One region of the Pseudomonas sp. zfem002 genome, then DNA from elsewhere that is predicted to be linked to it. Evidence: riboswitches for the same ligand, from Rfam matches in the RefSeq annotation. Region 1 holds a riboswitch; each other region holds the start of a gene.
What was found. A riboswitch is a leader RNA that binds a small molecule or an ion and turns the genes downstream of it on or off. The one in region 1 is predicted to bind cobalamin.
Positions count from the first base shown of each region.

Region 2: it holds a riboswitch for cobalamin, as region 1 does, so the genes downstream of both, cobO (cob(I)yrinic acid a,c-diamide adenosyltransferase) here and cobW (cobalamin biosynthesis protein CobW) in region 1, are expected to answer to the same signal.
Region 3: it holds a riboswitch for cobalamin, as region 1 does, so the genes downstream of both, RTI28_RS02270 (TonB-dependent receptor) here and cobW (cobalamin biosynthesis protein CobW) in region 1, are expected to answer to the same signal.

Region 1 is NZ_JAVYJH010000023.1:110,457-117,972, forward strand. Features, by position in the region: gene cobN (cobaltochelatase subunit CobN) at 1-3,345, opposite strand, end outside; gene cobW (cobalamin biosynthesis protein CobW) at 3,349-4,419, opposite strand; cobalamin riboswitch at 4,514-4,726, opposite strand; cobalamin riboswitch at 4,783-5,012, shown strand; gene RTI28_RS23430 (CbtB domain-containing protein) at 5,110-5,298, shown strand; gene RTI28_RS23435 (CbtA family protein) at 5,310-6,008, shown strand; gene RTI28_RS23440 (cobalamin biosynthesis protein) at 6,008-6,433, shown strand; gene cobM (precorrin-4 C(11)-methyltransferase) at 6,463-7,209, shown strand; gene RTI28_RS23450 (DUF1272 domain-containing protein) at 7,278-7,516, shown strand, end outside.
Region 2 is NZ_JAVYJH010000005.1:46,652-54,167, forward strand. Features, by position in the region: gene RTI28_RS08965 (AI-2E family transporter) at 1-614, shown strand, start outside; gene hda (DnaA regulatory inactivator Hda) at 770-1,474, shown strand; gene RTI28_RS08975 (C40 family peptidase) at 1,590-2,231, shown strand; gene RTI28_RS08980 (C40 family peptidase) at 2,369-2,905, shown strand; gene RTI28_RS08985 (sorbosone dehydrogenase family protein) at 2,988-4,304, opposite strand; gene RTI28_RS08990 (hypothetical protein) at 4,456-5,034, opposite strand; cobalamin riboswitch at 5,178-5,399, shown strand; gene cobO (cob(I)yrinic acid a,c-diamide adenosyltransferase) at 5,522-6,133, shown strand; gene RTI28_RS09000 (cobyrinate a,c-diamide synthase) at 6,130-7,425, shown strand; gene bluB (5,6-dimethylbenzimidazole synthase) at 7,422-7,516, shown strand, end outside.
Region 3 is NZ_JAVYJH010000001.1:511,600-519,115, forward strand. Features, by position in the region: gene RTI28_RS02260 (ABC transporter substrate-binding protein) at 1-767, opposite strand, end outside; gene RTI28_RS02265 ((2Fe-2S) ferredoxin domain-containing protein) at 764-1,114, opposite strand; gene RTI28_RS02270 (TonB-dependent receptor) at 1,283-3,217, opposite strand; cobalamin riboswitch at 3,335-3,536, opposite strand; gene folD (bifunctional methylenetetrahydrofolate dehydrogenase/methenyltetrahydrofolate cyclohydrolase FolD) at 3,640-4,494, opposite strand; tRNA gene RTI28_RS02280 (tRNA-Arg) at 4,775-4,851, shown strand; tRNA gene RTI28_RS02285 (tRNA-His) at 4,887-4,962, shown strand; tRNA gene RTI28_RS02290 (tRNA-Leu) at 5,016-5,100, shown strand; tRNA gene RTI28_RS02295 (tRNA-His) at 5,159-5,234, shown strand; gene RTI28_RS02300 (DUF6388 family protein) at 5,398-5,703, shown strand; gene tig (trigger factor) at 5,925-7,238, shown strand; gene clpP (ATP-dependent Clp endopeptidase proteolytic subunit ClpP) at 7,329-7,516, shown strand, end outside.

The sequences.
Region 1 (7,516 bases):
ACCGAGGCTTTCCACGGCGGCAAGCATGCCGCCCTGGAACTGGTAGTAGTCGTTGGAGTCGAGCAGGTCGTGCTCGTGGTTGTCCTGGTTCTGCAGAACCGCCTGGACCTGGCTCAGGCGCCGGGCGAAATGACCGCGCGCCTCGGTACCCTCGTCGGCACCGCCGTAGGCGTAGCCACCGTGGTTCAGGTAGACCTCGGCGAGGTCCTCGCGGCTGTGCCAGAGGCGCCCGTCGATGGCGTTCTGCACCCCGGCACCGTAGGCACCGGGCTTGGCACCGAAGACCCGCCAGCCGGCCTGGCGCCGCGCCTGCTCGGCGTCCAGGCCGCTGGCCAGCAGCTCGGCCTGCTCGCTGCGCACCCGCGCGGCCAGCGGGTTGAGTTCGTCCGGCTCGTCCAGCGCCGCCACCGCCTGCACAGCGGCGTCGAACAGCTTGATCAGGTTGCCGAAGGCGTCGCGGAAGAAGCCCGAGACACGCAGGGTCACGTCCACCCGCGGTCGGTCCAGCAGGCTCAGGGGCAGTATCTCGAAATCGTCGACCCGATGGCTGCCCGCCGCCCACACCGGGCGCACGCCCATCAGGGCCATGGCCTGGGCGATGTCGTCGCCACCAGTGCGCATGGTCGCCGTGCCCCAGACCGACAGGCCGAGCTGGCGCAGGTGGTCGCCGTGGTCCTGCAGGTGACGTTCGAGAATCAGGTTGGCCGAGGCGAAACCCAGGCGCCAGGCGGTGGCGGTCGGCAGGTTGCGCACATCGACGGTATAGAAGTTGCGCCCGGTGGGCAGGACGTCCAGGCGCCCGCGACTCGGCGCGCCGCTCGGGCCGGCGGGAACGAAGCGGCCGTCGAGGGCGGCAAGCACGCCGTGCATTTCCGCGGCGCCGCAGCCATCCAGTTGCGGCGCCACCCGCTCGCGCAGGGCATCGAGCACGGCCTGCACCTCAGCCCACTGCCCGTCCCCTGGCAGGTCCAGGCTGCCTGCCAGGGTCTGCTCGATCAGGTGCGCCGCGAGGATTTCCAGGCGTTCGCGGGTATCACCGGCGGTACGCCAGGGGCCGCAGTCGAGGTCGGCCAGGCGCTGGGGACGCGGTCCCGGCCACGGCTCGCCGAGCTCGCAGTCGAGCGGGTCGAAGCCCAGCCCCAGGGCCCGGGCCAGCGCACGCGGCAGGCTGGCGTTGGCGCCCCGGCCATCGCCCCGGGCGACGCGCAGCAAGGCGGCCAGGGTGTCGATGCGCAGGCGTCCGCCCGGCGACTCGCCGAACACATGCAGGCCGTCGCGGATCTGCGATTCCTTGAGGTCGCACAGGTAGGTATCCAGGCGCGGCAGCCAGACCCCGGCGTCATCCAGCGCACCCTCCAGCTGCAGTTCGCGGTCGATATGGTGGTCGCGCACCAGTTGCAGGATCTCCTTCTGCAACTCCACGGCGCGCCGCGGGTCGAGCAGTTGCGCTTCGTAGTACTCGTCGGCCAGGCGCTCCAGGTTGCGCAGCGGGCCATAGGTTTCGGCGCGGGTCAGCGGCGGCATCAGGTGGTCGATGATCACCGCCTGGGTGCGGCGCTTGGCCTGGGCGCCCTCGCCCGGGTCGTTGACGATGAACGGGTAGATGTTCGGCAGCGGCCCGAGCAGCGCATCCGGCCAGCACTGCGCCGACAGGCCGACGCCCTTGCCCGGCAGCCATTCGAGGTTGCCGTGCTTGCCGACATGGATCAGCGCGTCGGCGGCCAGGCCATGGCGCAGCCAGAAATAGAAAGCCAGGTAGCCGTGGGGCGGGACCAGGTCGGGGTCGTGGTACACCGCGCTCTGGTCCAGCTGGTAACCCCGCGCCGGCTGGATGCCGACGAAGGTCAGGCCCAGGCGCAGGCCGGCGACCATCATCCGCCCGCCGCGGAACATCGGGTCCTGCTGCGGCTCGCCCCAGCGCTCGCGCACCGCCCGCTGGTTGGCTTCGGGCAGGCGCGCAAAGGCCGCCAGGTAGTCGTCCAGCGCCATGCTCTGCGCGCAGGGGCGCTGGTCGAGGCTGTCGAGATCGTTGCTGACGCCACCGAGCAGGTCGTGGATCAGTTGTGTGCCGCTGTCCGGCAGCTCGGCCACGGGGTAACCCTGCTCGCGCAAGGCACGCAGGATATTCAGCGCCGCCGCCGGGGTGTCGAGACCGACGCCATTGCCGATGCGGCCATCGCGGGTCGGGTAGTTGGCCAGCACCAGGGCCACGCGCTTCTGCGCATTGGGCAGGCGCGCCAGTTCGCACCAGCGCCGCGCCAGCTCGGCGACGAAGTCCATGCGCTCGACCTGCGGCCGGTAGCAGACCACGTCGGACTGGCTGCGCTCGCTGCGCCAGGCCAGGTCCTTGAAGCTGATCGGCCGGGTGATGATGCGCCCGTCCAGTTCCGGCAAGGCGATGTGCATGGCCAGGTCACGGGCCCCGAGGCCCTGCTCGCTGGCCTGCCAGCCGGGCTCGTTGTCTTGCGCGCAGATCGCCTGCAGCACCGGGATGTCGCGGCGGAACGGGCGCAGATGAGGTTGCTCGGGGCTGGACTGGGCGAAGCCGGTGGTGTTGATGATCAGCGCCGCGTCGGTTTCGTCCAGCCAGTCCTCGACCTGGGCCAGGCAGCCGGCCTCCTTGAGGCTGGCGACGGCGATCGGCAACGGATTGAGCCCGGCGCCGGCCAGGCGCTCGCAGAACACATCGATGAACGCGGTATTCGCTGCCTGCAGGTGCGAGCGGTAGAACAGCACCGGCACCACCGCTTGCGCGGGCTGCCAGTCGGCGCGCCAGTGGGCCAGTTCGGCCTCGGCCTGGCGCGGGTGATACAGGCTGGTACGCGGCAGTTGCCGTGGCTCGTCCCAGGGATAATCGCGCCCCAGCCAGAGACTGGCCAGGCAGTTGAACAGGTTCAGGGCGTTGGCCTTGCCCCCCTGGCGCAGGAAGTGCCAGAGACGCTCGGCCGTTGCGTCGGTGACGCTGCCCAGGCGGGTCAGTTCCGGGTCCGGACGGTCATCGCCCGGGACCAGGATCAGCTGCACGCCACGGGCAGCCAGCTCCACCAGTTGCTCGACGCCATAGCGCCAGTAACCGATGCCGCCGTGCAGCGACACCAGGATCACCTTGGCATGGCGCAGCACCTCATCGACATACAGGTCCACCGACGCATGGTTCTGCACCTGCATCGGGTTGGCCAGGCGCAGGCTGGGGTAGTCGGGCGGCAGGTCGCGGGCGGTTTCCGCCAGCAGCGCCAGGTGCGAGTCGCCGCTGCAGAGGATCACCAACTCGGCCGGGGTCTGGCCGAGGTCGGCAATGCTGTCGTCCGGCACGAAGCCGCCGGGCTGGGTCCGCAGCAGGTGCATGGATCAGGCGCCCAGGGCCGCGCGCAGACGGGCTTCCAGGGCCGCGGCATCGAGTTCCTGGCCGATCAGCACCAGGCGGGTGATGCGCGCTTCGTCACTGCGCCAGGCACGATCGAAGTGCTTGTCGAAACGGCTGCCCACGCCCTGGATCAACAGGCGCATCGGCTTGCCGGGGATCGCCGCGAAGCCCTTGATGCGCAGGATGCCGGTGTCGGCCACCAGTTGGGTCAGGGCATCGAGCAGCAGGCTTTCGTCGGCTTCGGGCAGGTCGAGGGAGATGGAGTCGAAGGCGTCGTGATCATGGTCGTCGTGATCGTCGTCGCCGTCATGGTGCGAATCGTGGTGGGTGCGCCGGCCATCGATATGCGCTTCCGCCTCGGCCCCCAGGCCCAGCAGCACTTCCAGCGGCAGCACGCCCTTGCTGGCCTCGATCACCTTCACCGCCGGCGGCAGTTCTTCCTGCACTTCGGCGCGCACCGCGGCCAGGGCTTCAGGGGCGATCAGGTCGGCCTTGTTGAGGACCACCAGGTCGGCGCTGGCCAACTGGTCGGCGAACAGCTCATGCAGTGGCGATTCGTGGTCCAGGTTCGGGTCCAGCTTGCGCTGGGCGTCCACCTGCTCGGGGAAGGCGGCGAAGGTGCCGGCGGCCACGGCCGGGCTGTCGACCACGGTAATCACCGCGTCGACGGTGCAGGCGTTGCGGATTTCCGGCCACTGGAAGGCCTGCACCAGCGGTTTCGGCAAGGCCAGGCCGCTGGTTTCGATGAGGATCTGGTCGAGGTCGCCACGGCGCGCCACCAGCTCGCGCATCACCGGGAAGAACTCTTCCTGCACGGTGCAGCACAGGCAGCCGTTGGCCAGTTCGTAGACGCGGCCGTTGGCCTCTTCCTCGGTGCAGCCGATGCTGCATTGCTTGAGGATCTCGCCGTCGATGCCCAGCTCGCCGAATTCGTTGACGATCACCGCGATGCGCCGGCCATTGGCGTTGTCCAGCATGTGCCGCAGCAGCGTGGTTTTGCCCGAGCCGAGAAAGCCGGTGACGATGGTGACGGGGAGTTTGGCCAGTGTTTTCATGTCGGATGCCCTTGGCAGGATGGCGGGCATGCGGGACGGGAGCCGGGTGCCTGACACCCGGGCGCGTTCGCCACCGGATCACCCCGCCCGGTTGTATGTGGAAACTGTCCGAGGCAGGTCTCCTGGCTCGCGCTGTGCCCGAAGGGCGGCTTCGACGCCTTCCCGCCTCGGTTGTCGGCAGTGGCAATGGTCGATGGATCAGCACTTACAGTTGCGGGGGCAGCCGCGGAATGGCCTTTGGCAAAGCGCACCGCGTTCCCGTCTTAGCTCCGGCCAGCGCCGGAGAACCTCGAAGCGGCAAGGCTACGCAGTGCTCCGGAGCCGGTCAACCGCTGTATTGACGGATGTCAACGCGCGTGATTTCCTAACGCGATTCGTTTGGGTGCCTTTTTTATTACAAGGTGAAACGGGAAACCGGTGCGTCGCAGCCTCCACAGGGTGTCGACAAGGCCGGTGCTGCCCCCGCAACGGTAAGCGAGAAAAGCGTCTTGACCACTGTGCCAGCCGTACGGCATGGGAAGGTGACGCTCCCCGGCTGAAGTCCGCTTCCGCCCTCGCCAGCCCGGAGACCGGCCCAACGCAGACTTTGACACAACCCGCGGTGGGCGGGCGCTGTTGCACCCCCTGGGCGACTCCGCGCAGGGGTTTCGCGCGCTTGCCTGTTGCCGACAACACCCAGAGGAAAGCGCCATGCCCGTCTCCACCACCGCCCGTCACGCCGTCGCCACACCGACGACCCTCAGCCAGCGCATCGTCGCCGCCGTCAGCGCCTCGGTGCTGGGCCTGTGCCTGGTCTATTTCGCCGGGTTCTCGCACATCGAAGCGGTCCACAACGCCGCCCACGATACCCGCCACAGCGCCGCTTTCCCTTGCCACTGAGGCCCGACCGCATGTTCACTCGCATCGCCCGCACCGCCGGTTTCACCGGCCTGCTCGCCGCCCTGCTGCTGACCCTGCTGCAGAGCTTCTGGGTCGCACCGCTGATTCTCCAGGCGGAGACCTACGAGAACGCGGCGCCGGCCGCCGCCCAGGAACACCAGCACGCCGACGCCGCCGCGGCTGCCGACGGTCATCACCATGACGAAGAAGCCTGGTCGCCGGAAGATGGCTGGCAGCGCGTGCTGTCCACCACCGGCGGCAACCTGGTGGTCGCGGTCGGCTTCGCTCTGCTGCTGGTCGCCATGTACACCCTGCGCACCCCCGCCAGCATTGGCGCCGGCGCCCTCTGGGGCCTGGGCGGCTTCGCCGTGTTCTGCCTGGCGCCGAACCTCGGCCTGCCACCGGAGCTGCCGGGCACCGCCGCCGCCGACCTGGCCCAGCGCCAGTTCTGGTGGGTCGGTACCGCCGCGGCCACCGCGGTGGGCCTGGCGCTGATCGCCTTCGCCGGCAACTGGGTCCTGAAAGCCGCAGGCCTGGTGCTGCTGGTGATCCCCCACGTGATCGGCGCGCCGCAGCCGGAAGTCCACGAAAGCCTGGCGCCGGAAGCCCTGGAAACGCAGTTCATCATCGCCTCGCTGCTGACCAATGCCGGCTTCTGGCTGGCCCTGGGCCTGCTCAGCGCCTGGCTGTACCGGCGTCAGGCGGCCTGATGCCCTTCCCGCCCGGCGTCATCCCGCTGTACGCCGGGCTGGGCTGTCGCCGTGGCATCCCGGCCAGTGACCTGGCCGGTCTGCTGCGCGACGTGCTGCAGGCCCATGACCTGCCGCGCGCCGCACTGGCCGGACTGGCCAGCATCGATCTCAAGCGCGGCGAGCCCGGCCTGCTGCAATTGGCCGAAGAGCTTGTCCTGCCCCTGCACTTCTACAGCGCCGCGCACCTCGCCGCATTCACCCCGCGCCTGAGCCATCGTTCGGCCACGGCCTTTCGCCACAGCGGCTGCTATGGCGTCGCGGAAAGCACTGCCCTGGCCCTGGCCGAGCAACTTGGCGGCGCCCCGGCGCAACTGCGGGTCGAACGTCACGTGCAGGGCGACATGACCCTGGCATTGGCCTGGATACCCGCTTCTGGCGGATAATCCGCCGCCTTCCGTTCAGAGACTGCGCAATGACCGTCTATTTCATCGGTGCCGGCCCCGGCGATCCGGAGCTGATCACCGTCAAGGGCCAGCGCCTGATCCGCCAGTGCCCGGTGATCATCTACGCGGGTTCCCTGGTGCCCGCCGCGGTGCTCGAAGGGCACAGCGCCGCCAGCGTGATCAACAGTGCCGAACTGCACCTGGAGCAGATCATCGAGGCGATCCGCACGGCCCACGCGCAAGGCCACAACGTGGCCCGCGTGCACAGTGGCGACCCGAGCCTGTATGGCGCCATCGGCGAGCAGATCCGCCATCTGCGCGAGCTGGGCATTCCCTACGAGATCGTCCCCGGGGTCACCGCCACCGCGGCCAGCGCCGCCCTGCTGGGCTGCGAACTGACCCTGCCGGACATCGCCCAGAGCGTGATTCTCACCCGCTTCGCCGACACCTCGCCGATGCCGGAAGGTGAAGCGCTGGCCAGCCTGGCCAGCCACAAGACCACCCTGGCGATTCACCTCGGCGTGCGTCACCTGGCCAGAATCGTCGAGGAACTGCGCCCGCATTACGGTGGCGACTGCCCCATCGCCGTGGTCCACCGCGCCACCTGGCCGGACCAGGACTGGGTGCTGGGCACACTGGACGATATCGTCGAACTGAGCGCGGCCAAGGGTTTCCGGCGCACCGCGCTGATCCTCGTGGGACGGGTGCTGGCCAGCGATACGTTCAGCGAGTCGGCGCTCTATCGCGCAGGGCATGCGCACCTGTACCGCCCCTGAAACATATTGCATTGCCCTTGGGGCGCCTGCACATTAGCGCGACGACCACCCTTGAAAGGACCGCCCCGATGCTGGAACTTCGCCCCTGTTGCGAATGCTGTGCCACGCCACTGCCCGGCGACAGCCGCGACGCGATGATCTGTTCATTCGAATGCACCTACTGCCGCAACTGCGCCGAACACACCCTCAAGGGCCAATGCCCGAACTGCGGCGGTGAACTGCAGCCACGCCCGACGCGGGTGGGCGAGAAACTGGCGAAGAACCCGGCGACGACCCAGCGCACGGTGAAGGCCGAGGGCTGTCCGGT
Region 2 (7,516 bases), on a different contig from region 1:
GGCTGGCCAATCTGGTGCTGATACCGGTGGTGGGCTTCTACCTGCTGCGTGACTGGGACGTGATGATGGCCAAGTTGCGCAGCCTGCTGCCGCGCCAGCGCGAAGCGCAGGTGGTGGCGCTGGCGGGGGAGTGCCATGAGGTTCTCGGCGCCTTCGTCCGTGGCCAGTTGCTGGTGATGCTGGCGCTGGGCGTGATCTATGCCGCCGGGCTGATGCTGGTGGGCCTCGAACTGGGCCTGCTGATCGGTCTGCTGGCGGGCCTGGCGGCCATCGTGCCGTACATGGGCTTCATCATCGGTATCGGCGCGGCGATGGTCGCCGGGCTGTTCCAGTTCGGCGGCGACCTCTACCCGCTGCTGGGCATCGCCGCGGTGTTCATGATCGGGCAGATGCTCGAAGGCATGGTGCTCACGCCGTTGCTGGTGGGCGACCGCATCGGCCTGCATCCGGTGGCGGTGATCTTCGCCATTCTCGCCGGCGGCGAACTGTTCGGCTTTACCGGCGTGCTCCTGGCGCTGCCGGCGGCTGCGGTGATCATGGTGCTGCTGCGGCACATGCATGATTTCTACAAGCGGTCGGACATTTACGGCGAAGAGATCGATCCCGAACTGTAGATAATGGCAATGGGCTTGCACCGGCCTTTGGCGGTCGGTGCAAGCCTTTGATTTTCCTTGTGGTCTTCGCTCATTGTGCGACCGGCGCCACGGGTATAGACTTTGCAGACTTTTACCAAGGGCCCTTTGCGGTTCCTCGCAACCGCCCAGCCAGCATGAAACCGATCCAGTTGCCCCTGGGTGTGCGTCTGCGCGATGACGCCACCTTCATCAACTACTATCCGGGTGCCAACGCCGCAGCATTGGGCTACGTCGAGCGACTCTGCGAAGCCGACGCCGGCTGGACCGAAAGTCTCATCTACCTGTGGGGCAAGCAGGGTGTCGGCCGCACCCATCTGCTGCAGGCCGCCTGCCTGCGCTTCGAACAGATGGGCGAACCCGCCGTCTACCTGCCGCTGGCGCAACTCCTCGACCGTGGTGTCGAACTGCTGGATTACCTCGAGCAGTACGAGCTGGTATGCCTCGACGACCTGCATGTCATCGCCGGCAAGCCGGAGTGGGAAGAGGCCATGTTCCACCTGTTCAATCGCCTGCGCGACAGCGGCCGGCGCCTGCTGATCGCCGCTTCCGCCTCGCCGCGGGAACTGCCGATCAAGCTGCCCGACCTCAAGTCGCGCCTGACCATGGCGCTGATCTTCCAGATGCGCGCCCTCACCGACGAAGACAAGCTGCGCGCCCTGCAACTGCGCGCCTCGCGTCGCGGCCTGCAGATGACCGACGAAGTCGGGCATTTCATCCTTACCCGCGGTACCCGCAGCATGAGCGCGCTGTTCGACCTGCTGGAGCGCCTGGACCAGGCCTCGCTGCAGGAAAAGCGCAAGCTGACCATCCCCTTCCTGAAGGAAACCCTTGGCTGGTAACAGGCGTCCCAGAGCCTCGGCACATAAAAGTCACATTTTTTTCGATTGAATTTGCAAATCGAATCGATAGTAGGCATAGTCTCGACTTCTTTGAATCCAAGACACGGTCGTGCCCATGCTGAATCGCTTCGCACCCCTCGTGCCCCTCGCACTCGTGACACTGCTGTTTGGCTGCGCGGCCCAAGGCCCGGTTCAGCAACAGCAGGATCACTATTCCGTTTCCGCCACGTCCGCTCACAAGTCCTCCACCGTCGCCGATGCCTCGGTGTTCGAGGAAGAGCTGGCCACCGAGCAGGAACTGGAAACCTTCTCCGGCAACAAGTCCTACCAGCTGCCAGCCCTGGCCGACAGCATCCTCGAGCGCGGCATGGCACTGATCGGTACCCGTTACCGCTTCGGTGGCACCTCCGAGCAGTCGGGCTTCGATTGCAGCGGTTTCATCGGTTACCTGTTCCGCGAGGAAGCCGGCATGAACCTGCCGCGTTCCACCCGCGAGATGATCAACGTGGATGCCCCGCTGGTATCGCGCAACAACCTCAAGCCGGGTGACCTGCTGTTCTTCAGCACCAACGGCCGCGGTCGCGTCAGCCACGCCGGTATCTACCTCGGCGACAACCAGTTCATCCACTCCAGCAGCCGTCGCAGCGGTGGCGTGCGTATCGACAGCCTTGGCGATCGCTACTGGAGCAAGACCTTCATCGAAGCCAAGCGCGCCTTGGCGATGGCCCCGGCACCGACCCAGATTTCGCGCAACTAAGCGCTTCCGGGTGGTGTCCCAACACGGCGACGATGCTGAAAAGCTAGTCGCCGTGCGTGTTTACAGAAAACGTCTAATCTTGACCCTCACCAATTTTCCGGCCTGACGCCGGGCACTTTCAGACAGGATGTTCTGAGATGTCGATGATGGCGCGTATAGCGGTATTGTCCCTGGCGGCACTTCTCGGTGCCTGCTCCAGTCACGCCCCGACCCCGTCCCAGGTGGTCCAGCCCGCCTATGTTCCTGCGCAGATCACCTACTCGCCAGCCGCTGACGACGTGCTTTTCCGGGCATTGGGCCTGGTCGGCACGCCGTATCGCTGGGGCGGCAACACGCCGGACTCCGGTTTCGATTGCAGTGGGCTGATCGGGTACGTCTATCGTGACGCGGCGGGCATCAAGCTGCCCCGTTCGACCCGTGAACTGATCGTCATGCGCGCGCCGGATGTGGGCCGCGATGCCCTGCAGTCAGGGGATCTGGTGTTCTTCGCGACGAACGGCGCCAGCCAGGTCAACCACGCCGGGATCTATGTCGGCGAAGGGCGCTTCGTGCATGCGCCGTCCACGGGCGGGACCGTGCGCCTGGATTATCTGGCCAACAGCTACTGGCAGCGCTCCTACCTGAATGCCAAGCGGGTGCTGCAGGCGCCGGAGCATCTGGCGCGCAATCCATAGTCCTGTGCTGTAGCTGATGGCCTCATCGCACCCCTGTGGGAGCGGGCATTGCCCGCGATGAGGCCGGTAGCAACACCCTCGGTTATTGAGCCTTGCTCACCCGCCAGACCACATTCCCCACATCGTCCGCCACCAGCACTCCACCACGCTGGTCGGTCACCACCCCCACCGGCCGTCCCATGGCCTTGCCGTCGTCGCTCAGGAATCCGCTCAGCAGGTCGATCGGCTTGCCCGCGGGCTTCCCGGCGCTGCTGAACGGCACGAACACGACCTTGTAGCCGCTGTGCGGCTTGCGGTTCCACGAACCGTGCTGGCCAATGAACGCGCCCTGATCGAACGGCGGCGGCAAGGCTCCCGGTTCGGCGAAGGCCAGGCCCAGGGAGGCGGTATGCGGGCCCACCGCGTAATCCGGGACCAGCGCCCTGGCCACCAGGTTCGGGTCGCTGGGTTGCACTCGCGTATCGACATGCTGGCCGTAGTAGCTGTAGGGCCAGCCATAGAACCCGCCGTCGCGTACCGAGGTGATGTAGTCGGGGACCAGGTCGCTGCCGATCTCGTCGCGTTCGTTCACTGCGGTCCAGAGCTGGCCGCTGTGGGGTTCCCAGGCCAGGCCGTTGGGGTTGCGCAGGCCGGAGGCGAAGATCCGCTGCTGGCCCGTGGCGGGATCGATTTCCCAGATCGCCGCGCGCTGCCGTTCCTGGTCCATGCCGTTTTCCGCGACGTTGCTGTTGGAGCCGACGGTGACGTAGAGCTTCCTGCCATCGCGGCTGGCGATGACGTTCTTGGTCCAGTGGTGATTGAGCGGACCGCCAGGCAACTCGGCAACCGGCTCGCCCGGCCCCGTCAGCGAGGTGGCGCCGTCCTGGTACTTGAAGCGCAGCAGGCGGTCGGTATCGGCGACATACAGGTCGTTGCCGACCAGGGCCATGCCGAACGGCGAGTTCAGGTCCTTGAGAAAGACCGTGCGGGTCTCCGCCACGCCGTCCCGGTCGGCATCGCGCAGCAGGGTGATGCGGTTGGCGCTGGGCACGCCGGCCCCGGCGCGGGCCATGACCTTGCCCATCACCCAGCCACGAATGCCCTTGCCGTCCTCGGGTTTTTCCGGGGCATTGGTTTCCGCCACCAGCACATCGCCGTTGGGCAGCACATGGAGCCAGCGCGGGTGGTCCAGGCCGCTGGCGAAGGCCACGACCTGGGTGCCCTGGGCGGCGACGGGTTGGCCGCCCTCGGCCCAACCGATCGCCGGGGCGATGTTCACCGTGGGGATCAGCGTCCTGTTCGGTTCCGGCAGTTGTGGCGCCGGGCCGCTGCCGTCGGCGACCTGCAGGCGGGCCGTTTCGCCACAGGCGCTGAGTCCGGCGGCGAGGGCCAGCAGTACGGCAATGCGCAGTGAGGTCATGCTCGACTCCTTGGCGTAACAGGGGGGTTACAGGTCAGAGGCGAGACGGAGCAGGGAGGTTCAGTTGGATGTGGGGTGGTTCAGCTCCCACAAGGACCGCGGTACACGCTGTACCTGTGGGGGCTGGCTTGCCAGCGATGCGTTCGAGGGCTCAGACCTGCTTCAGCAGCAGTGCCACCCCGGGATAGTACTGGCCGAACTCGTCATGCAACTTGCGATAGCCATACGGGAAGCACCAGGCGATGGCACAGGCGTTGTGTTTCTGCAGGTCATCCACTATGTCCTGCAACTCTTCCGGGCTGGCATGCTTTTCCAGCTTGACCGGGCTGACGAACAGCGCGGCGATCTTCAACTGGCTGGGATAGGCGATGCTCTTCGCCACGGCGCCGGCTTCCTGCAAGGCGCCGCTGAGGTCGAGCCGACCGACCTTCGGCCAGCGCTGGTCGGCATGCAGGTAGGCCGACTCGTCGCGACTGGCGATCAGCAGGTCGCAGCGGGCGTTGCGTTCGCCTTCGTCGCGCTGTTTCTTGCTCTGGTACGCCTGCAGGGTGACCAGCTCGGCCTGCCAGATGGCCGCCGAAAGTATCCCCAGGTTGGCCTGGGCGCCATGCCAGTAAGGCCCTTCGTTATCGCCAAGGACCTGGTTGAAGCGCTCGATGCTTTCCCCCCAGCGCTCCAGCGCCGGACGCAGGAATTCGAGGCGGGAATTGTTGAGAATCAGGCCTTGCATGCTGCTCTCCTTTCGTAGTTGTTGTACGAGTACAGCGGAAAACCATGGCTATTTGATATCACTGTGGCACAGCCTCCAGGAAGTGTCATGGGTCAGGCCTGTGACGGGCGTCTCCAATTGACGCTCCCGGCCCAACCCTCTAACCTTCGCGACTTGTTTCAGGTGCTCTGTGACCCGCGGGTCGACAGGGTGAAACAGGGAAGCCGGTGAGTGCGCCAGACGTGCGATTCCGGCGCTGCCCCCGCAACGGTAAATGAGCCAAGACCGCGCATGGCCACTGGGTTTCCAACCCGGGAAGGCGCCCGGTCGGGATCGCCCCGATCCGCTCGTGAGCCCGGAGACCGGCCTGCAAACAGTCAACGGCATCACGGAGGGTGGTGCGCGGTTTTTCGGACCCCGCGTCCGGTTTCTGCGCCTGTTCCCGTGCCATTTTCCCCTCAGCTGTCGTCGCTCCCCGCCTGGCGACAGTGGCCCGCGGAGACCCCCGATGAGCGAATCCCCCGAACGTGACGAACGCCACCTGGCGCGCATGCAGCGCAAGAAGGCGGTGATCGACGAGCGCATCGCCAATGCGCCCAACGAATGCGGCCTGCTGCTGGTGCTCAGCGGCAACGGCAAGGGCAAGAGCAGCTCGGCCTTCGGCATGCTCGCCCGCGCCCTGGGCCACGGCATGCAATGTGGTGTGGTGCAGTTCATCAAGGGCCGCAACGCCACCGGCGAAGAACTGTTCTTCCGCCGCTTCCCCGAGCAGGTGCGCTACCACGTGATGGGCGAGGGCTTCACCTGGGAAACCCAGGATCGCCAGCGCGACATCGCCGCTGCCGAAGCGGCCTGGGAGGTGTCCCGGCAACTGCTGCAGGACCCGAGCATCGGCTTCGTGGTGCTCGACGAACTGAACATCGCCCTCAAGCACGGCTACCTCGACCTGGACAGCGTGCTCGCCGACCTGCAGGCGCGCCCGCCGATGCAGCATGTGATCGTCACCGGCCGCGGCGCCAAGGACGAAATGGTCGAACTGGCCGACACCGTCACCGAGATGGGCATGGTCAAGCACGCCTTCCAGGCCGGGATTCGTGCGCAGAAGGGCGTCGAGCTATGAGCGACACCCGGCATTGCCCGGCGGTGCTGATCGCCGCGCCGGCCTCCGGCCAGGGCAAGACCACCGTCACCGCGGCCCTGGCTCGCCTGCATCGCAACCAGGGGCGCAAGGTCCGCGTGTTCAAGTGCGGACCGGATTTTCTCGACCCGATGATTCTCGAGCGGGCCAGCGGCGCCCCGGTGTACCAGCTCGACTTGTGGATGGTCGGCGCCGAGGAAAGCCGCCGCCTGCTCTGGGAAGCCGCCGGTGAGGCCGACCTGATCCTTATCGAGGGGGTGATGGGGCTGTTCGACGGCACGCCGTCCAGCGCCGACCTGGCCCGGCATTTCGGTGTGCCGGTGCTGGCGGTGATCGACGGCACGGCCATGGCCCAGACGTTCGGCGCCCTGGCCCTGGGCCTGGCGCGCTACCAGGCCGACCTGCCGTTCGCCGGCGTGCTGGCCAACCGCGTCGGTTCGCTGCGTCATGCGCAACTGCTCGAAGGCAGTCTCACCGAGGGCCTGCGCTGGTACGGCGGCCTGTCGCGGGAGACCGGGATCGAGCTGCCGAGCCGGCACCTGGGTCTGGTCCAGGCCAGCGAACTTAGCGACCTCGACCTGCGTCTGGACGCCGCCGCCAAGGCCCTCGGCGACAGTTGCCAGTCGTCCCTGCCACCGGCAGTGGCCTTTGCCGCCCCCGTGTCGCGCGAGGTCGAAACCCGCCTGGCCGGTGTACGTATTGCCGTGGCCCGCGACGAAGCCTTCGCTTTCACCTACGGCGCCAATCTCGACCTGCTGCGGGCGATGGGCGCCGACCTGCATTTCTTCTCGCCGATCCATGACCGTGCGCTGCCGGACGCCGACAGCCTGTACCTGCCCGGCGGCTACCCGGAGCTGCACCACCACGCCCTGGCCGGCAACAGCGCGATGCTGGCGGCGATCCGCGCCCATCACCAGGCCGGCAAGCCATTGCTGGCCGAGTGCGGCGGTATGCTCTACCTGCTCGATGCCCTGACCGATGTCGCCGGCGAGCGCGCCGAACTGGTCGGCCTGCTGCCCGGTGAAGCGACCATGCAGAAGCGCCTCGCCGCCCTGGCCCTGCAGGCGGTGGAGCTGGCGCAAGGCACGCTGCGCGGGCACACCTATCACCATTCCCTGACCAGCACCGAGCTGCAGCCCATCGCCCGCGGACAGAGCCCCAACGGTGGACGCGGCGCCGAAGCGGTGTACCGGATCGGCCGCCTGACCGCCTCCTACGTGCACTTCTATTTCCCCTCCAACCCCGACGCGACGGCGGCGCTGCTGGCGCCATGAGCGAACACGCCTACAGCGCGGCCGAGCGCGCGGCGATCTATCGCGCCATCGGCGAGCGCCGCGACATGCGCCACTTCAGTGGCGGCGAGGT
Region 3 (7,516 bases), on a different contig from region 1:
TAGTCGCGCTTGGCACTGGCCCGGGACCACACGGCGTCGGCCAGCAGGAGCACGTCCGGGTCGTGCTGCAGCAGGCTTTCCGCGTCCACGGTGACCCGGTGCAGGTCGATGTCGGCGAAGATGTTGCGCCCGCCGGCCACGGCGATCAGCTCGCTGACGAAGCCGCGCCGACCCTCGCTGTCGAGACCGCGGGTTTCGCTGTCGAGGTAGAAGACGGCCAGCGGCGGGTGCCCGGCGGCGATCGCGCGGGCTTTGTGCAGGTCGTCGCGCTGGCGGCTGATCAGTTCTTCCGCGCGGGCCGAGCGACCAAGTACCTGGCCGAGGCTGCGCAGGTCGTGTTCGGTGGCGGCGAAGCCGGACGCCGGTGGCGTGGCGCAGGCGTTTTCCAGCAGATAGCTGGCGATGCCCAGGCGAGCCAGGTCGTTGCGCGAGCCGACGCCATCGCGAAAGGCGCTGGCGAAGCCGCCGACCACCAGGTCGAAGCGCCCGGCGTAGAAGACTTCCTGGGACGGGTATTGGCGCGACAGCAGCGGCACGCCGCGGTAGCGGTTTTCCTTCAGGGCGCCGGCGTCGTCATCTATATAGCTGACCGCGGCCAGCGCGGGTCCTGCATCCAGTGCCAGCAACAGGTCGGCGGCGTGCTGGTTGAGGGCGAGAATGCGTTGTGGCGGCGTGTGCGTGAGCACCCGGGTTTCGCCGCAGTTGCGGTAGTCGAGGGCGTGGGCGCTGCCCAGACCCAGCAGCAACAGCCAGGCCAGGTGTTTCATTGCGCGTCTCCCTTGAGCAGCAGGTCGCGCACGGGCTGGCCGTCGACCAGGTGTTCGCGGACCAGGCGCCGGGCGTCGTCATGGCTGGCGATGCGGTACCAGCAACGGTCCGGGTAGACCGTCGCCACCGGCCCGAGGTTGCACGGGAACTGGCAATGGGTGCGGGTCAGCAGCACGCCGTCGGCGGTTTCCATGCGCTGTGCGGCGAGCAGCTCGTTGCGCACCGTCTTCCAGACTTTCAGTGCACCGCGCAGGGTGCAGCGCGGGCCGGTGCAGAGCATGACGTGGCGGGCATGGTCGGGGATGTGCGACCACTCCGGGTTGCTGGGGATGTCCTTTTCTTGCATGCGAGGGTCCTTGGCGAGAAGGGGCCGGTTGCCGGGGGCTGCTTTGCAGCCCTTCGCGACGGTTCGGCGCTCCGACAAGCTCGCTCCCACGGGAGGAGTGTGTCGCTACATTCTTGTGGGAGCGAGCTTGCTCGCGAAGGGCCGCAAAGCGGCCCCGGGCGCTTGGCATCAGAAGCTGTAGGTGTAGCGCGCCTCGGCGGTGAACGGCCGGCCCAGGTTGCTCACCCGGCGCGATCCGCTGTCCATGCTGGTGGTGTAGTCGCGGTCCAGCAGGTTCTCCAGCAACAGGCTCAGGCGGTGCTGGCGCTGGTTGTCGAGGTAGCGGTAGGCATCGGCGTCGACCACGCTGTAGTGGCCGTAGTCGATATCCCGCGGACTGATCACGCTGCCGATGTAGCGCACCGCCGCGCCGGCACCCCACATGCGGTCGGCGGACTCGTAGCCGACCCGGCTGCGGGCGAAGAAGTGCGGGATGTTGTTGATGGTCGCGCCCTTGCGCGATTCGCTCAGGTTGCGGGTCATGTCCGCCTGCAGTTGCCAGCGGTCGCTGAGCTGCACCTGGCCATCGAGCTCGAAGCCGCGCACGGTGATCTCGCCGTCGCCGTTGACCCACTGGCTGTCGACGATGGTGATCAGGTCCTCGATGCGCCGGTGGAACAGCGTGCCGCTGACGCTGTAGGGCTGGCCCTGGAGCAGATTGCTGTAGTCCAGGCCCAGTTCGGCATTGCGGCTTTTCTCGGCCTTGAGGTTGGGGTTGCCCATCTCGTCGCCCGGCTCGTTGACGTACAGCTGCTCGGCGTTCGGCAACTTGTAGGCCGAACCGAACTGACCGCGCAGCTTGAGGTTGTCGGTGAGGTCGTAGAGCGAGGTGAACATGCCCACGGTGGCGCTGTCGCCGCCGCTCAGATGCTCGCGGCGCACGCCGATGCTCGGGTGCCAGTCGGGCAGGGCGGCGATTTCCGGGCGCAGTTGCACATACAGGGCGTGGGCCTCGGCCTGGTTCTGGTCGATCTTCAGCACATCGTCCTTGCCCTTGTAGAACTGGTTGTCGCTGCCGAACACCAGGATGTGGCCACCGGGCAGCAGCGCCGTGCCCTCGGCCTGCACGCCCCAGTCGCTGAAGCCCCAGTAGTCGTTGTGGTTGAGCACCCGCGGGCTGCCGTCGACATTGTTGTAGACGCGGTTGTAGCGGGTGTCCCAGTCGTTCATGTGGCCCTTGACGAAGTAGCTGAAGTCTTCGTTCAGGTGCTGCTGGAAGGTCGCCGTGGCGATCTGCTGGACGCGGTCGTTGGTGGTGTTGCGGTTGGCGTCGGGGCGCAGGAAGTCGAGGCTGGCGGCGCTGTACTGGTAGAACAGTTCCAGGCGGCTGTCGTCGCCGAAGCTCTGCGCGGCCTTGGCGCCGAAGGTGTTGACCTCGTAGCCGCGTTTCCTGTCGCTGACCGTCCGGGTGATGTCGCTGCTGTGGTAGGGCTGGTAGCCCTCGGAAATGTTGTGGCTGACATAGGCCAGCAGGCCGAGATCGCCCCAGCCGTTGCTGAAGATGCGCTCGATGCGCGCATCGCCGTTGCGCCCGGCGAAGCTGTCGACGCCCAGGTTGACCTGGCCGGAGGCCGCGCGGGACTGGGCGTTGCGGGTGACGATATTGATCACGCCGGAGACCGCCTGGGTACCGAACAGCAGGCTCTGGCCACCCTTGAGCACTTCGATGCGTTCGATCGCCGCGGCGGGCAGGGTGTCGATGTAGATCCCGCCGTAGAGGCGGTTGTTCAGGCGCACGCCGTCGAGGAGGATCAGCGTGTCGTCGTTGCGCCCGCCCAGCAGCGAGTAGGTGCCGTAGTCGAACGGGCCCTGCTTGGGCGCGACGTACAGGCCGGGGACGAACATCTGCAGGACGCGGGTGATATCGGCGCTGGGGCCGGCGCGTTCGATCTGCGCGCGTTCCACCACTTCGACCTTGCTGCCGTAGCGGGCCATCTGCGCGATGGTGGTGGATTCCACCGGGGGTGCCGAAACGATCTGCTGGTCCAGGGTCAGCGCCGCCGCGAGTGCGGCTTCGTTGCAGCCCAGAAGGCAGCCAATCAGCGAGAGATTACGTGTATTCATCGACTTCTCGAAAAGGAACTTTCGGGAAGCGCACAGGAGGGTACTGGCGAACGCGCGCCAGATTACCGGCTCGTGCCCGCCCACCGCAGGTTTGCCAAATGACTGATGAGTCCTTTCTCAGTCGCGATGTTTGCAGGCCGGTCTCCGGGCTTGCGAGGCTGGACGCATTCGCCTTCCCGTGCTTGCGCACAGTGGCCTTGTGAATGTGTCACTCGCTTACCGTTGCGGGGGCAGCGCCGGACTGGTCGTGAAGGACGCACCGGCTTCCCGTTTCACCTGCCGCGCGGCGGCGGCAGACACCTGAAAACGGGCGGCATCTGACCATCGGGATGACCGTTCGTCAACCTGGGTGGGGAAAATCGCTGGGTCGCGGGCAAAAAAAACGGCACCGCGAAGGGTGCCGTCGTCGTCGCGCCGCAGGCTTACTTGTGCAGCTCTTCCGCGGCGTACAGGGTGTTCTCCAGCAGGCAGGCGCGGGTCATCGGGCCGACGCCGCCCGGTACCGGGGTGATCCAGCCGGCGCGGGGCAGGGCGGTATCGTAGACCACGTCGCCGACCAGCTTGCCGTCTTCCTGGCGGTTGATGCCGACGTCGATGACGATCGCGCCTTCCTTGATCCACTCACCCTTGACCAGCCCTGGCTTGCCGGCGGCGACTACCACCAGGTCGGCGCGGCTGACGTGGCCGGCGAGGTCCTTGGTGAAACGGTGGGTGACGGTCACGGTGCAGCCAGCCAGCAGCAGTTCCATGGCCATGGGGCGACCGACGATGTTGGAAGCACCGACGACCACGGCATTCATGCCGTAGAGATCCTGGCCGGTGCTCTGCAGCAGGGTCATGATGCCTTTCGGTGTGCACGGGCGCAGCAGCGGGATGCGCTGGGCCAGGCGGCCGATGTTGTACGGGTGGAACCCGTCGACGTCCTTGTCCGGGCGAATGCGCTCGAGCAGCAGGGAGGCGTCGAGGTGGGCCGGCAGCGGCAGCTGCAGGAGGATACCGTCGATGTTCGCGTCATCGTTGAGGCGATCGATCAGGTCGGTCAGTTCCTGCTGGCGGGTAGTGCTCGGCAGGTCGAAGGCCTGCGAGATGAAGCCGACTTCCTCGCAGTCCTTGCGCTTGTGCGATACGTACACTTGGGAGGCGGGGTCGTTGCCAACCAGGATCACCGCCAGGCCCGGGGTCCGCAGACCTTGCTGGCGACGTTCAACGACACGTTGGGCGATCTGCTGGCGCAGGCTGGCGGCGATCGCCTTGCCGTCGATAAGTTGTGCAGTCATGACGGGTGATTAACCATCGAGAGAAAAAAAGAGCGCGCATTCTCTCATGAGCAGGCCGAAGGGCAAAGGCGCTTGGTCCGGCAATTGCCCTAAGCCCTTCAATAAAATGAATTTTTTTGAGAAACATATTGACGATGTGACAGGCGGTCTATAAGATGCGCCTCACTTGTCGGGCAGGGCCTAGCACTGGTTAGCAAGGTCGGGCAAAATGAGCGGATTTTGGCTTGTTTGGTACGGCTAAACGTTAATTTGTAATCGCAAGCGAAAGCAGATTAAATATGCGCCCGTAGCTCAGCTGGATAGAGCATCCGCCTTCTAAGCGGATGGTCGCAGGTTCGAGTCCTGCCGGGTGCGCCAATCAAGGCAGCTTTGGCACAAGTAACAGCAATATGGTGGACGTAGCTCAGTTGGTAGAGCGCAGGATTGTGATTCCTGTGGTCGAGGGTTCGATTCCCTTCGTCCACCCCATATTCCAGAAGGCGCCTGATGAAAGTCTGGCGCCTTTGCTTTAGATGCTTCACGCGGACGTGGTGAAATTGGTAGACACACTGGATTTAGGTTCCAGCGGCGCAAGCTGTAAGAGTTCGAGTCTCTTCGTCCGCACCATTCATGCTTTCACCGCCTTGCGCTGAGGTGTGAGAAAGCCGCAAGTCAGCAACATATGGTGGACGTAGCTCAGTTGGTAGAGCGCAGGATTGTGATTCCTGTGGTCGAGGGTTCGATTCCCTTCGTCCACCCCATATTTCGAAAGGCGCCTGATGAAAATCAGGCGCCTTTTGTGTTTTTGGCTTGTCGTTTCGTGTAGAGGTTTTGCTGCTTGCGACGGCTAGTAACCGCTGAATGAAAACTGATAGATTTCAGCCGGTTGACAAAAAGCCGGCAGGCCGGCGAACAGGTAGAAAGATGATTGCAAAAGAATCCCGCCAGGCGCTCGCGCTGGAGCGCTTCGCTCAGGCCAATCCGCAGTTGCTCGCGGAAATCGCCGCCTTGAGTGAAACCGAGCAGCAGCAACAGATTCAGTGGGCGTTCGAGGACGAGGCCCAGGAGCAGGGCATCGAGCCCTGGGAGCTTACGCTGCGCCTGATTGCCGAGTCGCCGCAGGAGCTGCAGGCCATGCGCCTGGAAGTCCACCGCGAAGTGGCGCAGGCGCTGGGGATGAGCTGGGAAGAGTACTGCGACTTCAACGAGATCGACGGTCGCGCTTCCTGAGCCTGTTGTCGATTCATTGTTCCGGGCGACGCAAGCGCTCTGTTTCGCGCGGTGTGGCGTTATCGCCCGGGCGTCCGGGTTATTGTCGAAATCAAAGAGGGTCGGCGCCATTCGCCTCCGGGTCGAACAGGGTGACTTCTGGTGTGTGAGCTACTAGAATGCTTGCCCTTGATTCTGGAGTCGGGTATCGCCGGCTAACGTCTGTGCAACGAGGAATATTCATGCAAGTTTCTGTTGAAAATACTTCCGCTCTCGAGCGTCGTATGACCATCGCCGTTCCGGCAGAGCGCGTCGAGACCGAAGTCAACAAGCGTCTGCAACAGACTGCCCGTCGCGCCAAGGTTCCAGGCTTCCGTCCTGGCAAAGTGCCGATGAGCGTGATCCGTCAGCGTTATGAAGACGCCGCCCGTCAGGAGGCTTTCGGTGATCTGGTCCAGGCTTCCTTCTATGAAGCCGTGGTCGAGCAGAAGCTGAACCCGGCTGGCGCCCCTGCCGTCGAGCCAAAATCGTTCGAAAAGGGCAAGGACCTGGAATTCGTCGCCATTTTCGAAGTTTTCCCTGAGTTCACCGTTGCCGGCTTCGACTCGATCGCCGTCGAGCGCCTGAGCGCCGACGTCGCCGACGCCGACCTGGACAACATGCTGGAAGTCCTGCGCAAGCAGAACACCCGTTTCGAAGCCGCCGACCGCGCTGCCCAGAACGAAGACCAGCTGAACATCGATTTCGTCGGCAAGATCGACGGCGAAGCCTTCGCTGGCGGTTCGGCCAAGGGCACTCAACTGGTACTGGGCTCCGGCCGCATGATCCCGGGCTTCGAAGAAGGCCTGGTCGGTGCCAAGGCTGGTGAAGAGCGCGTTCTGACCCTGAACTTCCCCGAGGACTACCAGAACCTCGACTTGGCTGGCAAAGCCGCCGAGTTCACCGTCACCGTCAACAGCGTTTCCGAGCCCAAGCTGCCTGAGCTGAACGAAGAGTTCTTCGCTCAATTCGGCATCAAGGAAACCGGTCTGGACGGCTTCCGCACCGAAGTTCGCAAGAACATGGAGCGTGAACTGCGCCAGGCGATCAAGACCAAGGTCAAGAACCAGGTAATGGACGGCCTGCTGGCTGCCAACCCGATCGAAGTGCCGAAAGCCCTGCTGGAAAACGAAGTGAACCGCCTGCGCGTTCAAGCCGTCCAGCAGTTCGGTGGCAACATCAAGCCTGAGCAACTGCCGGCCGAGCTGTTCGAAGAGCAAGCCAAGCGCCGTGTCGTGCTGGGCCTGATCGTCGCCGAAGTGGTCAAGCAGAACGAACTGAAGCCGGACGAAGATCGCGTTCGCGAACTGATCCAGGAAATGGCTTCGGCCTACCAGGAGCCTGAGCAAGTTGTGGCCTGGTACTACAAGAACGACCAGCAGATGAACGAAGTTCGTTCGGTTGTGCTGGAAGAACAAGTTGTAGATACTGTCCTGCAGAAAGCGACTGTGACCGACAAGTCGGTCTCTTACGAAGAAGCCGTCAAACCAGCACAGGCACCTGCCGCCGCTGAGTGATTTCCTCCTTCGTAGGAAAACCCCACAAGCCAGCCTTCGCGCTGGCTTGTGCGTATTCAAGCCATGACTATTTGGGAGTGAGTGCAGGACATGTCCCGCAATTCTTATATTCAGCAGAGCTCTGACATCCAGGCCGCCGGTGGCCTGGTCCCGATGGTTATCGAGCAGTCCGCCCGTGGCGAACGTGCCTATGACATCTACTCGCGCCTGTTGAAGGAGCGTGTGATCTTCCTGGTGGGTCCTGTAGAGGACTACATGGCCAACCTGGTAGTGGCGCA